Regions from separate parts of the Acidovorax sp. KNOB132 genome, predicted to be linked through region 1. Evidence: predicted binding sites of a transcription regulator. Region 1 holds the regulator's gene; the other holds the start of a gene.
What was found. Region 1 encodes FNR, which switches genes on or off when oxygen is low (the NO sensors DNR and NnrR bind a similar motif). Its sites were predicted from a motif close to TTGATNNNNATCAA; they were not measured.
Positions count from the first base shown of each region.

Region 1 (9,683 bases):
AGCATCGCCACGCCGCGCACGAAGAACCAGCCCATGGCCGTGACCTCGATGCCTTCCTGGCCGAGCACGACCAGGCCCTGCGCCTGCAGGTCCTCCAGTGCCTGCAGTTCGGTGGCGAAGTACTGCCGGAAATCGATCAGCCACGCCTGCTCCACCGGCTCGAACAGCACCTCGCCCTGGCACATCAGCGCCATGATGACGGAGCGGCGCGCCAGGTCGTCGCGCGTGAGCGCCAGGCCCCGCACGACCGGCAGGCGCCCCTGGTTGATGAAGTCGTAGTACTCGTCCAGCGTCTTGGCGTTCTGGCTGTAGGTGGCGCCCACGCGGCCGATGGCCGACACGCCCAGGCCGAGCAGGTCGCAATCGGGCTGGGTGCTGTAGCCCTGGAAGTTGCGGTGCAGCCGGCCTTGGCGCTTGGCCACGGCCAGGGCGTCGCCCGGCAGCGCGAAGTGGTCCATGCCCACATAGACGTAGCCGGCATCCTGGAACGACCGCAGCGATTGCGACAGCATGGCCACCTTCGACGCCGCCAGCGGCAGATCCGCCGGCACGATGCGGCGCTGCGGCTTGAAGCGCTCGGGCAGGTGGGCGTAGGCATACAGCGCGATGCGGTCCGGCCGCAACCGGCCCACCTGCTCGAGCGTGCGCTCGAAGGACTCGGGTATCTGCCGCGGCAGGCCGTAGATCAGGTCCACGTTGATGGACTCGAAGCCCAGCGCACGCGCGCTGGCCACCAAGTCGAAGACCTGGCTTGCCGGCTGGATGCGGTGCACGGCCTTCTGCACTTCGGGGTCGAAGTCCTGCACGCCGAAGCTCAGGCGGTTGAAGCCCAGTTCCGCCAGCAGCGCCAGCCGGCCCGCGTCCACCGTGCGCGGATCGATCTCGATCGAATACTCGCCGCCGGGCGCAAGCGTGAAGCTGCGCTGGAGCATGGCCATCAGCGACCGCAGGCCGTCATCCGACAGGAACGTCGGGCTCCCCCCGCCCAGGTGCAGCTGGCTCACCACCTGGCCCACGCCGCACTGGGCCGTGTGCAGGTCGATCTCGCGGCTGAGATAGCGCAGGTACACCTCGGCCCGCTCGGGGTGGCGGGTGATGATCTTGTTGCAGGCGCAGTAGTAGCACAGCGACTCGCAAAAGGGAATGTGCACATACAGCGACAAGGGCAGTGCCTTGGCGGCCGACCCCAGGCGGCGCTGCTGCAGCGCGAGAACGTAGTCGTCCTGTCCGAAGGCCTCCACGAACCGGTCGGCGGTCGGGTAGGAGGTGTAGCGGGGGCCGGGCACGTCGAAGCGGCGCAGGAGTTCAGGGGTGACAGCGATCATGGGATTTCCTTGTGCCTGCCCAATGTGCCGCAGGCCCCGGGGGAAACCCTTGACCTGGGTCAAGGGTTCTGCAGGCGCACGCTGCCACAATTGATCCATGACAGGTGCCCGGCGTTCGCCCGGGCTCTACCACCCTGCCGGCCGCCCGCCCTCCCCTCACCACAAAGGCCTTTTCCCATGAATCCGCAAACCATCAAAGTGGCATGCTCGAACTGCAACCTTCGCGAGCTGTGCATGCCGCTGGGCCTGAACGATCAGCAACTGCAGCGGATCGACGACATCGTGGCCGTGCGCCGCAAGGTCAAGCGGGGGGCCACCCTGTTTCGCAATGGCGAGCCCTTCAGCTCGCTCTTCGCCATCCGCACCGGCTTCTTCAAGACCTGCGTGGCCACCGAAGACGGCCGCGACCAGGTCACGGGCTTTCAGATGGCCGGCGAGATCATCGGCCTGGACGGCATCGTCAGCGACCACCACACCTGCGACGCCGTCGCGCTGGAAGACGCCGAGGTCTGCGTCATGCCCTTTGACCGCATCGAGGAGCTGTCGCGCGAGGTCACGGCGCTGCAGCACCACGTGCACAAGATCATGAGCCGCGAGATCGTGCGCGAGCACGGCGTGATGCTGCTCCTGGGCAGCATGCGGGCGGAAGAGCGCCTGGCGGCCTTCCTGCTCAACCTGGTGCAGCGCCTGCATGCCCGGGGCTTCTCGCAGTCCGAACTCGTGCTGCGCATGACGCGCGAGGAAATCGGCAGCTACCTCGGGCTCAAGCTGGAGACGGTGAGCCGCACCTTCTCGAAGTTCGTCGAGGACGGCATCGTCGAGGTCAAGCAGCGCCACGTGCGCATCCTGGAGACCGCGGCGCTCAAGCGCATCGTGAACTCGCAGAACTGCCACTGAGCGGCCGGCCTGCGGCACCGGCGCTGGCATTTCATGCGCCCGGGTGGTGGCGCGCGCAGTCGGCGGGCCGGTCGGTCACCGGCACGGGGCAGCGGTTCAGTTCGAACGGCGACATCGCCAGCAGCGTGGTGAGCGCGCTCGACGCCATCGTCACCAGCCAGAAAGCGAAGAAGGCGATGGTGTAGACCCCCTCGCGCGAGAGCGCCAGCGGCTGTCCGAACCAGTGCATGTCCTGTGGGTCCACCAGGGCAAAGACCAGCATTTCCAGCACGCCCGCCATCAGGAAGGCGGGCCATGCAATCCACATGAGGCGTTGGGTCCACATTGCGCTTGTCTCCTCGTTTCGGGGGGGTGGTGCGGACAGGCCGCCTTCAGCGCGGCTGGTCCTGCACGGGGGTGGCCGCATGGTTGCGCGCCTTCATGGCCGGGGCCAGGCTGTTCGGCGCGCCCTGCAGCGTCTTGTTGATCTCGATGCCCTGGCGGTAGTAGTCCTCGGCCACCACCGGGTCGGGGCGCACGACCGCCACCCACAGCGTGGTGAAGCCCGCCACGACCACGATGGCCGGCCCGGCAATGACCATCCAGACGAAGCCGAACTTCCACCAGGGAGCGGCCGAAGGAAGGGGAGCCGGTGCGGCGGCGATAGGGGATGGCATGGTGTTCACTCCTGACAGGAAAAGAAAGGCGGTCGGACCAGCGGTCTGGCGCCTGAAACGGTGACGGTGGGGCCGGCGGCGCTCATCGCGGCACCAGGAAGACCGACTTCTCGGCGACATGGCCGCCCGAGCCCAGCGCCTGCACGTCGAACTGCACGGCATGCGATCCGGGCGGCGCGGAGCCGTAAGGGATCTGCAGGCGCACGGCCACCCAGCGGGACTCGGCCGCGCCGATCTCCACTTCGGCGTCGGACGCCACGCGCAGCCCCTGCAGCCCGCTCGCACCGATGCGGTAGCGCTGGCCGGACTCGGTGGCATTCATGATCTGCAGGCGGTAGATGTTCTCCAGCTGCCCGCCGGCCACGATGCGCGAGAGCGCGGCGCGGTCGCGCACCACGTCCACCTTGAGCGGCGTGCGCAGCACCAGGCTGGACAGCAGCCCCACGCACAGCGCCACCAGCACCGCGGTGTAGATCAGCACGCGGGGGCGCAGCACGCGGCGCAGCATCTGCGCGCGGCCCCAGCGGGCCGCCACGCCGTTCTGCGTGGAAAAGCGGATCAGCCCCCGCGGGTAGTGCATCTTGTCCATCACGGTGTTGCAGGCGTCCACGCACAGCCCGCAGCCGATGCACTCGTATTGCAGGCCGTTGCGGATGTCGATGCCCACCGGGCACACCTGCACGCACAGCGTGCAGTCGATGCAGTCGCCCAGGCCCCGGGCCTTGTAATCCACCGTCTTGGTGCGGGGACCGCGCGGCTCGCCGCGCGCGTCGTCGTAGGTGACGATCAGCGTGTCGCGGTCGAACATGGCGCTCTGGAACCGGGCATAGGGGCACATGTACTTGCACACCTGCTCGCGCATGAAGCCGGCATTGGCGTAGGTGGCGAAGCCGTAGAACAGCACCCAGAAGATCTGCCAGCCGCCCTGCATTGCCAGCAACTCGCCCGACAGTTGGCGGATGGGCACGAAGTAGCCCACGAAGGTGAAGCCCGTCCATAGCGCCACCGCGATCCAGAGGAACTGCTTGAGCGCCTTCTTGCGCACCTTCTCGAAGGTCCAGCCCCCGGCATCCAGGCGCAGGCGGGCGCTGCGGTCGCCCTCCACCCGGTGCTCGATCCACATGAAGATCTCGGTGTACACCGTCTGCGGGCAGGCGAAGCCGCACCACAGGCGCCCCGCCACCGCGGTGAACAGGAACAGCGACATCGCGCTGACGATGAGCAGGCCCGTGAGGTAGATGAAGTCCTGCGGGTACAGCACCAGCCCGAACAGGTAAAAGCGCCGCGCGCCCAGGTCGAACAGCACCATCTGCCGCTCACCCCACTGCAGCCAGGGCAGCGCATAGAAGACGAGCTGCGTGAGGGCCACCATGGCCCAGCGCCAGCGGGCGAACAGGCCGCGGATGGAGCGCGGGTAGATCTTCTTTTGCGCCTCGTACAGCGACACCATCTCGGCGGCCGCATCGGCGGCGCCAGGCGCGACCGGGGTGATGGGAATGACCTTGCGGGCAGGCCCGCTGGGTGGCTTCATGGCAGTTCTCGAAGGGTGGGCCGGCAAGGGAACGCGTCAGCGGCTGCGCCGCCGGCCAGGGCGCGCCGCGGGAAAGGCCCGGATCGCGTTCCCCGGGGGCATCGGCACCGTCAGCGCACCGCGTTCGCGCGGTGGGACAGGCCCCATACGTAGGCGGTGAGCACGCCGATCTGGGCCTCGGTCAGCTTGTCGGCCTGGGCCGGCATCACGTTGACCTTGCCGTGGTTGACCATGGCGGTGATGGCCGCCTCGCCCCAGCCGTGCAGCCAGACGTCGTCGGTCAGGTTGGGCGCGCCCAGGGCCGTATTGCCCTTGCCGTCCATGCCGTGGCAGGCCGCGCAGGCGGTGAACTTGGACTTGCCCAGCGAGGCGCGCAGCGAGTCGTGCGGGCTGCCCGACAGGCTCAGCACATAGTGCGCGAGGTTGCGGATGTCCTCCGGCGAACCCACGGCTTCGGCCATGGGCGGCATGGTGCCCATGCGGCCCTTCTCCAGCGTCTCGCGGATGTTCTCCGGCGCGCCGCCGTGCAGCCAGTCGTTGTCGGACAGGTTGGGAAAGCCCTTGCTGCCCCGTGCGTCCGAGCCGTGGCACTGCGCGCAGTTGTTCATGAACAGGCGCTCGCCAATGGCCATGGCCTCGGGGTTGGCGGCCATCTCCTCGGTCTTCATCGCGGCGAACCGGGCGTACAGTGGCGCAAGCTCGGTGCGCGCCTTGGCCATCTCGGCCTCGTACTCGCCGGCCTGCGTCCAGCCGAACTGGCCGGCGAAGCGGCCCAGGCCCGGATAGACGGCCAGGTAGCCGAAGCCGAAGACGATGGTGAGCACGAACAGCCACATCCACCAGCGCGGCATGGGGTTGTCCATCTCCCGCAGGTCCTCGTCCCAGACGTGGCCCGTGGTGTTGTCGGTGCTGGGCGCGACCTTCTTGCGGGCCGTGATCCAAAGCAGCAGCAGGCAGCCCAGGATGCCGACCACGGTCAGCCCCGCCACGTAGACCGACCAGAAATTGTGGGTGAAGTCACTCATGTCGTTCTCATTGTTTTTTGCGGATCAGTCTTGCTCGAAGGGCAGGCGCGCGGCCTCCTCGAACCGGGCCCGGTTGCGGCGCGAGAACGCCCAGACCAGGATGCCGAGGAAGCACGCCAGCGATGCCAGCGTGGCGACGATGCGCACAGTGGTGATGTCCATGACCAGCTCCTTGCGGTTCGTTACTTGAGGGCGCGGCCCATGACCTGCAGGTAGGCCACGAGCACGTCCATCTCGGTCTTGCCCTTGACCTCCTCGGACGCGGCGGCGATCTGCTCGTCGGTGTAGGGCACGCCCACCGTGCGCAGCGCCTTCATGCGCGGCGCGGCCACGGCGGGATCGACGGGCGTCTTCTCCAGCCAGCTGTAGGCGGGCATGTTGGATTCCGGCACCACGTCGCGCGGGTTGTTCAGGTGGATGCGGTGCCACTCGTCGCTGTACTTGCCGCCCACGCGGTGCAGGTCGGGGCCGGTGCGCTTGCTGCCCCACTGGAAGGGGTGGTCGTACACGAACTCGCCAGCCACCGAGTAGTGGCCGTAGCGCAGCGTCTCGGCGCGGAAGGGGCGGATCATCTGCGAGTGGCAGTTGTAGCAGCCCTCGCGCAGGTAGATGTCGCGGCCCAGCAGCTGCACCGCGGTGTAGGGCTGCACGCCCGTCACGGGCTCGGTGGTGGACTTCTGGAAGAACAGCGGCACGATCTCGGCCAGGCCGCCGATGGCGACCACCAGCACGATCAGCACGATCATCAGGAAGTTGTTGGTCTCGATCTTCTCGTGCGAGAAGCCGGCCGATTTGGGGTTGTGTTCGGACATGGAATGCGCTCCTCGGGGCTCAGGCATGGGCCGTGTTCACGGCGGGGATCGACACCTTGACCGAGCGGCCCGAGATGGCGGTGGCCCACACGTTCCAGGCCATCACCAGCATGCCGCCCAGGTACAGCAGGCCGCCGGCGAAGCGGACCACGTAGAACGGATAGGTGGCCTTCACGCTTTCGACGAAGGTATAGGTGAGCGTGCCGTCGGGATTGACCGCGCGCCACATCAGGCCCTGCATGACGCCGGCGATCCACATCGCGGCGATGTACAGCACGATGCCGATGGTGGACATCCAGAAGTGCAGCTCGATGGCGGGCACCGAGTGCATCTTTTCCCGGCCGAACAGGCGCGGGATCAGGTAGTACAGCGAACCCATGGTGATCAGGCCCACCCAGCCCAGGGCGCCGGCATGCACGTGGCCGACGGTCCAGTCGGTGTAGTGGCTGAGCGCGTTGACGGTCTTGATGGACATCATCGGGCCCTCGAACGTGGCCATGCCGTAGAACGACAGCGACACGATCAGGAAGCGCAGAATGGGGTCGTCGCGCAGCTTGTGCCAGGCGCCCGACAGCGTCATCACGCCGTTGATCATCCCGCCCCAGCTGGGGGCCAGCAGGATCAGCGAGAACACCATGCCCACCGATTGCGTCCAGTCCGGCAGCGCGGTGTAGTGCAGGTGGTGGGGGCCCGCCCACATGTAGGTGAAGATCAGCGCCCAGAAGTGCACGATCGACAGGCGGTAGCTGTACACCGGGCGGCCGGCCTGCTTGGGGATGAAGTAATACATCATCCCGAGGAAGCCCGCGGTGAGGAAGAAGCCCACCGCGTTGTGGCCGTACCACCACTGCACCATCGCATCCTGCACGCCGGCATAGGCCGAGTAGCTCTTCATCCAGCCGGCAGGCACTTCGGCGCTGTTGACCAGGTGCAGCAGCGCGACCGCCAGGATGAACGCGCCGAAGAACCAGTTGGCCACGTAGATGTGGCGCACCTTGCGGCGGCCGATGGTGCCGAAGAACACGATGGCGTACGACACCCACACCAGCGTGATCAGGATGTCGATGGGCCATTCCAGCTCGGCGTATTCCTTGCCGGTGGTGTAGCCCAGCGGCAGGCTGATGGCCGCCGCCGCGATGACGAGCTGCCAGCCCCAGAACGTGAACGACGCCAGCGGCCCCGCGAACAGGCGCACCTGGCAGGTGCGCTGCGCCACGTAGTAGCTGGTGGCGAACAGCGCGCAGCCGCCGAAGGCGAAGATCACCGCGTTGGTGTGCAGCGGCCGCAGACGGCCGTAGCTGAGCCAGGGAATGCCGAAGTTGAGTTCCGGCCAGGCCAGCTGGGCGGCGATGAAGACGCCGACCAGCATGCCCACCACCCCCCACACCACGGCCATGATCGAAAACTGCCGCACGACGGTGTCGTCGTAATGCGCGGCAGCGGTTTTTGGAGATTCCATCGTGCACCTCTTTGATTGCACGGAAAGTTTCTTCCGGATACCCGTTGGGGGCATTGACGCATGTCAATCGTTGCGATGAATGCGGCCGGAGTCACAGGGCATCAGGCCAACCACTGGCAGCACGGCTGCCCGTACAGGGGTTGGCATGAGTCAGCAACCACCAGAGAATCGCCAATGGATCTCTACCAAGAAATCAGGAGCCACGCCGTGGTCACCGGGCGGATTCGAACCTGAAGCGCAACACCTGTGTTGTCAATGAACAAGGCGATACAGACCCGCGTGTACGAGCGGTTCGGCATCCTTCCAGGACCAAATTCTGGACGGCGGGCCCGACTGGTCGTTCAACAGGGACGTCACTGCTTCGCCGCTACACCGACCACCCAGACGAGACTCGCTTTCTGCGCCGAGCCGAAGGAGCCTACGCACCTTGGTAGCCACTGACCTGAAACACCCGCGATTCCTGTCGGCGCAGTCCCGCTTAGGGAGCGAAGGAGAGTTGCCCTTGGGCTGGTTGAGCGGCAGAGGGGACGCATGCGAGGCGATGCCAGAAGGTCCGCCCCACGGGGTTTAGCCCTGCATTCGAGTCGACGCCAGATCAACTGCCGCTGCACCCGGGCAAGGTTGCGCGGGTCGCCACGGTTGCAGCACTGTCGTCGCGCCCACCTGCGTTGCGGGTATAGGTGCAGCCATAACGGGCGTCAGCGACGGTGGCGGGCGTTTTCACGTCGTCGCCCGCGGGCTTGGTGCCTTTCTCAACCCAATCGGCCATCGCCTTGAATGCTTCGGACTGCTCGGCCACGGTGAAATCGCAGTGGCTGGGGGCGCGAATGGCGCGCTGCACCAGCCACTGGCCATTGCCGTTGGCCTCCACGCGGTCGCGGTAGACCTGCTCCATGTGGAAGGGCACGTACATGTCGCCCAGCGTATGCAGGGTGACCACCGGGATGCGGAACTGGCCATTGACCTGTGGCACCCAGCGCAGGCCATCGGTGCGCAGGCGGTTGGCGTCGGGTGCCGGCACCCACTTCGCGATGGTGGCGTTGAAGTCTGCCACCTCTGCCGCGCTGGCATTGAACCGGTAGACCGTACCGGTGGTGTCGATTCCCTGCTTGTTCAGGATGCCGTTGAGGGTGCCGTCGCGTCCGAAGGTACCCCACACGGTGTTTTGCAGCGGTGCATTGGCAAAGCCCTGGTCGAAGATCGGCCGCGGCCCGCCGGTCAGGTTCATGACGATGTCTTTGAGCTTCTGCCCTTGCGGCGTCACCGGCGCAAACGATATCTGGCTGCCGAACATGGCGTCGCGCACGCGCGGAGCGAGCGCGGCCCAGTCGGTGGTGGGTGCGGCGACGGCGGGCACACCGGCCAGCTTCTGCGCCGCCAACTGGTAGGCGCCGAAGTAGTTGTACAGCGACAGATCGCCCAGCACGGCGCACATCGGCAGGGCGCCCTGGTAGCGCCGCTTGTGGACCGCCGTTTGCTGCGCCTCGTCCTCGATGGCGGCGGCGGCGATGTGGCCGCCCATCGAGACACCGGTGACATAGGTGCGGGCAGGCTCTGACAGCACACGGCCGTTGGCGGCGGCAATCGCCACAAACGCATTGGCCAGCGCATTCGTGTCTTCCACGCCCACGCGCACGTCATAAAAATTCTTGGTGTAGCTGGATGCCGCCCAGGCGTAGCCGTTTTCGATCAGGTAGCGCCGGAAGGCCGGGTTGGACACGGTCAGCGCATTGCCTTCACCCGCATAGCCATGGGCGTACATCACCAGGATACCGTTCCAGTTCTTCGGAACCTCTACACGGTAGCCCGCGCCGGCATTCGTGCCGCTCCAGCGGTCGGTCTGCACCGTGGTGCCATCCATGGCCGCGAAAGGCAGGCTGGTGGTGGCCACGGCAAAACTGGTGCGGGTGTCTTGCACACGGGTTTCCTCCGGTACGAGGCCCCCGCCACCACCGCAAGCCGAGAGCAGCAGCGCACT
Region 1 covers NZ_BAAJYT010000118.1:1,137-10,819, reverse strand. Annotated here, with positions in the region: gene hemN (oxygen-independent coproporphyrinogen III oxidase) at 1-1,325, opposite strand, end outside; gene fnr (fumarate/nitrate reduction transcriptional regulator Fnr) at 1,503-2,222, shown strand; gene AC27IO_RS15120 (hypothetical protein) at 2,254-2,547, opposite strand; gene AC27IO_RS15115 (FixH family protein) at 2,594-2,878, opposite strand; gene ccoG (cytochrome c oxidase accessory protein CcoG) at 2,961-4,409, opposite strand; gene ccoP (cytochrome-c oxidase, cbb3-type subunit III) at 4,520-5,434, opposite strand; gene AC27IO_RS15100 (cbb3-type cytochrome oxidase subunit 3) at 5,459-5,596, opposite strand; gene ccoO (cytochrome-c oxidase, cbb3-type subunit II) at 5,617-6,246, opposite strand; gene ccoN (cytochrome-c oxidase, cbb3-type subunit I) at 6,266-7,705, opposite strand; gene AC27IO_RS15085 (alpha/beta hydrolase) at 8,301-9,683, opposite strand, start outside.

Region 2 (3,468 bases), on a different contig from region 1:
CGCAAATCCATCAGCGCCATCCGGCAGCGCATCGGCTGCGCTTTCCAGGACACGCATGGCCATCATCCCCGCCACCGCACGGTTTTTTCCTCGGGCCCCATGGCGCGCCCGCGCGGCTGCGCCACACTCCGCCGATCGACACCACCGGCCGGCTACCACGGCCTGCTTCGCTGCCATGGATTCCCTGACCCAGATCGCCCTTGGTTCCGCCGTTTCGCTCGCCGTGATGGGCCGGCGCACCGCCCCCTGGAAAGCCGCGCTGTGGGGTGCGGTGGCGGGCACGCTGCCCGACCTGGACGCCTTCATCGACCACGGCAATGCCATTGCCAACATGGTCGAGCACCGGGCGGAAAGCCATGCCCTGCTGTACCTCAGCCTGTTTTCGCTGCCCCTGGGCGCGCTGGTGGCGAGCCTGCATGGCGAGCAGGCCGGCTGGCGAAGGTGGTGGCTGGCGATGTGGCTCGCGCTCGTCACCCACCCGCTGCTGGATGGCATGACGGTGTACGGCACCCAGCTTTGGAAGCCGTTCACCAGCCACCCGTACGGGGTGGGCAGCATCTTCATCATCGACCCGCTGTACACCGTGCCGCTGATCGTCGGCGTGGTCGCCGCGCTGGCGAGCGGCCCGCCGGTCGGGGCCCGCTGGAACCGCTGGGGCCTGGCGCTCAGCACGCTCTACCTGGCGTGGAGCGTGGGCGTGCAGCAGCACGTCACCGGCGTGGCGATGGCCTCGCTGCGCACGCAGGGCCTGCCGGTGCAGACGGTGCTGGTGACACCCACCCCGTTCAACACCCTGCTGTGGCGCGTGGTGGCGGTCACGCCCACCCAATATGCCGAAGGCTTCTATGCCCTGGCCGACGGCAACAGGCCCATGCAATGGACGGTGCACGAGCGCGGGGCCCCGCTGATCCAGCGCTACGGGACCGTGCCGGACGTGCAGCGGGTGGCGCGCTTCAGCCACGGCTTTTATCGCATGCGTTCGCGGGACGGCCGCGTCTTCGTGACCGATCTGCGCATGGGGCAGGAGCCTGACTACAGCTTCCAGTTCGATCTCGGCACGCCCGCGCAGCTGGACGCCGGCCAGCCCGAGGTGGCGCTGCGCGGACAGCGCCCGGACATCGGCACGGCCCTCGCCGCGCTGTGGCGGCGCATGTGGGGGCATGCGGGCGGCTCGGGGCCGTTCGGTGCCGGCACGGCCCCATGAAAAAAGCCGGCGCCACGCGCCGGCTTTCCCCACCAGTCTGTCAGTGGCCGCACCCGCGGCCCGCGGTCAGAACCGCCAGCCCAGGCCCACGCCGGCCAGCACGGGATCGATCTTGAAGGTGCCCAGCTTGGCACCGGCTGCGAACACGTCGGTCTGGATGTAGACCTTTTTCACGTCGAAGTTCAGCACCAGATTCTTGGTGAGGGGAATGTCCACACCGACCTGCAGGGCGCCGCCCCAGCTGCTCTTGTCGATGCTCACGCCGGCGGGCAGGCGCACGCTGGAAAACCGCGTGTAATTCACGCCCGCGCCCACGTAGGGACGAAAGCCCGCAGTGTCGAAGTGGTACTGCAGCATCAGCGAAGGCGGCAGGTGCTTGAGCGTGCCGATCTGCGCGTTCAGGGCGCTGGAGGACAGCCGCTGCTTCTGGGGCACGGTCAGCACCAGCTCGGCGGCGATGTTGCGGTTGAAGAAATAGGAGATGTCGACTTCAGGCAGCGTCTTGTCGTTGATCGACAGGCCCAGGCCGGTGCTGTCCTTGTTGGAGGAATCCAGGTTCACGGCACGCGCACGAACGAGCCAGGGGCCTTCCGCCGTTTGCGCGAAGGCGGCGCCGGAGGTCAATGCGCACAGCACGGCCAGGGCCAGCAGGTTTTTTTTCATACGGAAACTCGATGCGTTGAACGGGGACGACCCCCGTGCATGCATTGGGCCGGCAAACGGCCCGGGCGGCCTTGCCATGGATCAAACCGCCGGCAGGTTGTGCCGCAGCGCCACGAGGGCCGCAAAGCGCCCTCCTCCCCGCTCTCAGTGCGCGCCCTTGCCCCGCATGCGCTGCACCAGCGTGACCACGGCCAGCACGGCGGCACCGGCCACGATGCCCACCACCGCATTGAGCAGGTTGGGCACCAGCACGCGCCACAGGCCGCCCGCCGGCCACTGGGCCGCCGATGCGGCCAGGCCCTCGACCGCGTGGTGGACGACGGGCACGCCATGCACCAGAATGCCGCCGCCCACGAGGAACATGGCGGCCGTGCCGGCGACCGAGAGCACCTTCATGAGCCAGGGCGCGGCGGCCACGATGCCGCGGCCCAGCGCCTGCGCGGCGCGACCCGTCTTGCGGGTGAGCCACAGGCCCAGGTCGTCCAGCTTGACGATGCCGGCCACCAGGCCGTACACGCCCACCGTCATGATGAGCGCGATGCCGGCCAGCACGGCCACCTGCTGCCCGAACGGGGCGCTGGCGACCGTGCCCAGCGTGATGGCGATGATCTCGGCGGACAGGATGAAGTCGGTGCGCACCGCGCCCTTGACCTTGTCCTTCTCGAAGGCGGCGATGTCCACCGCCGGGTTGGCGTTGGCCAGGGCATGCGCCTCGCGGCCCGCCTCTTCCTTGGGGGCATCGCCGTGGGGCAGGAACCGGTGCGCCAGCTTCTCCGCACCCTCGAAGCACAGGAACGCGCCGCCCACCATGAGCAGCGGCGTCACCGCCCAGGGAATGAAGGCGCTGATCAGCAGCGCGGCCGGCACCAGGATGGCCTTGTTGACAAGCGAGCCCTTGGCCACCGCCCAGACCACGGGAATCTCGCGATCGGCGCGCACGCCCGTGACCTGCTGGGCATTGAGCGCCAGATCGTCGCCCAGCACGCCGGCGGTTTTCTGCGCCGCCACCTTGGTCATGACGGACACGTCATCGGCCATGGCGGCACTCTTCTTGGCAGCGACCTTGGTCATCAGGGCCACGTCGTCCAGAACGGTGGCGATATCGTCGAGCAGCGTCAAAAGGCTGGCACCGGCCATGGGAATCCTTAAAAAAATCGAGGGAGGGAGCGGGCCCACGGGCACGGCGGCGAAAGGCTGCAAGGCCACGGGAACGCCGCGCGGGCCGGGCATGCCGGCCGAAAGGCCTGGCGCCCGTCGCCCAGGCGGCGCCCACTATAGCAACGCCCTGCGATGGGTCCGTGTCGGTGCAAGGCGCATACTGGCGGCCTTCCCACCGATATCGGGGTCCTGCACGCGGGCTCTCGCTCCCGCCGCATGCCAGGCTACCTGACCAAGCAAGAAAACATCGCCATCGCCGGCGTCGACGACCTCGTCATCCGCTCCCTGCTGGACCGCCAGCAGTTCTCCGACCCCCTCGGCGACGCCGAAACCCTGGGCATCTCCTCCGCCGCCTGGCCCCTCTTCGGCCTGCTGTGGCCCTCGGGCGCGCAACTGGCCGCACGCATGGCGGCGCGGCCCGTGCAGGCGGGCGAGCGCATCCT
Region 2 covers NZ_BAAJYT010000032.1:4,660-8,127, forward strand. Annotated here, with positions in the region: gene AC27IO_RS07460 (metal-dependent hydrolase) at 176-1,204, shown strand; gene AC27IO_RS07465 (OmpW/AlkL family protein) at 1,271-1,867, opposite strand; gene AC27IO_RS07470 (DUF808 domain-containing protein) at 2,012-3,004, opposite strand; gene AC27IO_RS07475 (class I SAM-dependent methyltransferase) at 3,242-3,468, shown strand, end outside.
Region 2: AC27IO_RS07465 (OmpW/AlkL family protein) is a predicted target of FNR. The motif match lies at 1,939-1,952, and genes of this name have one in related genera.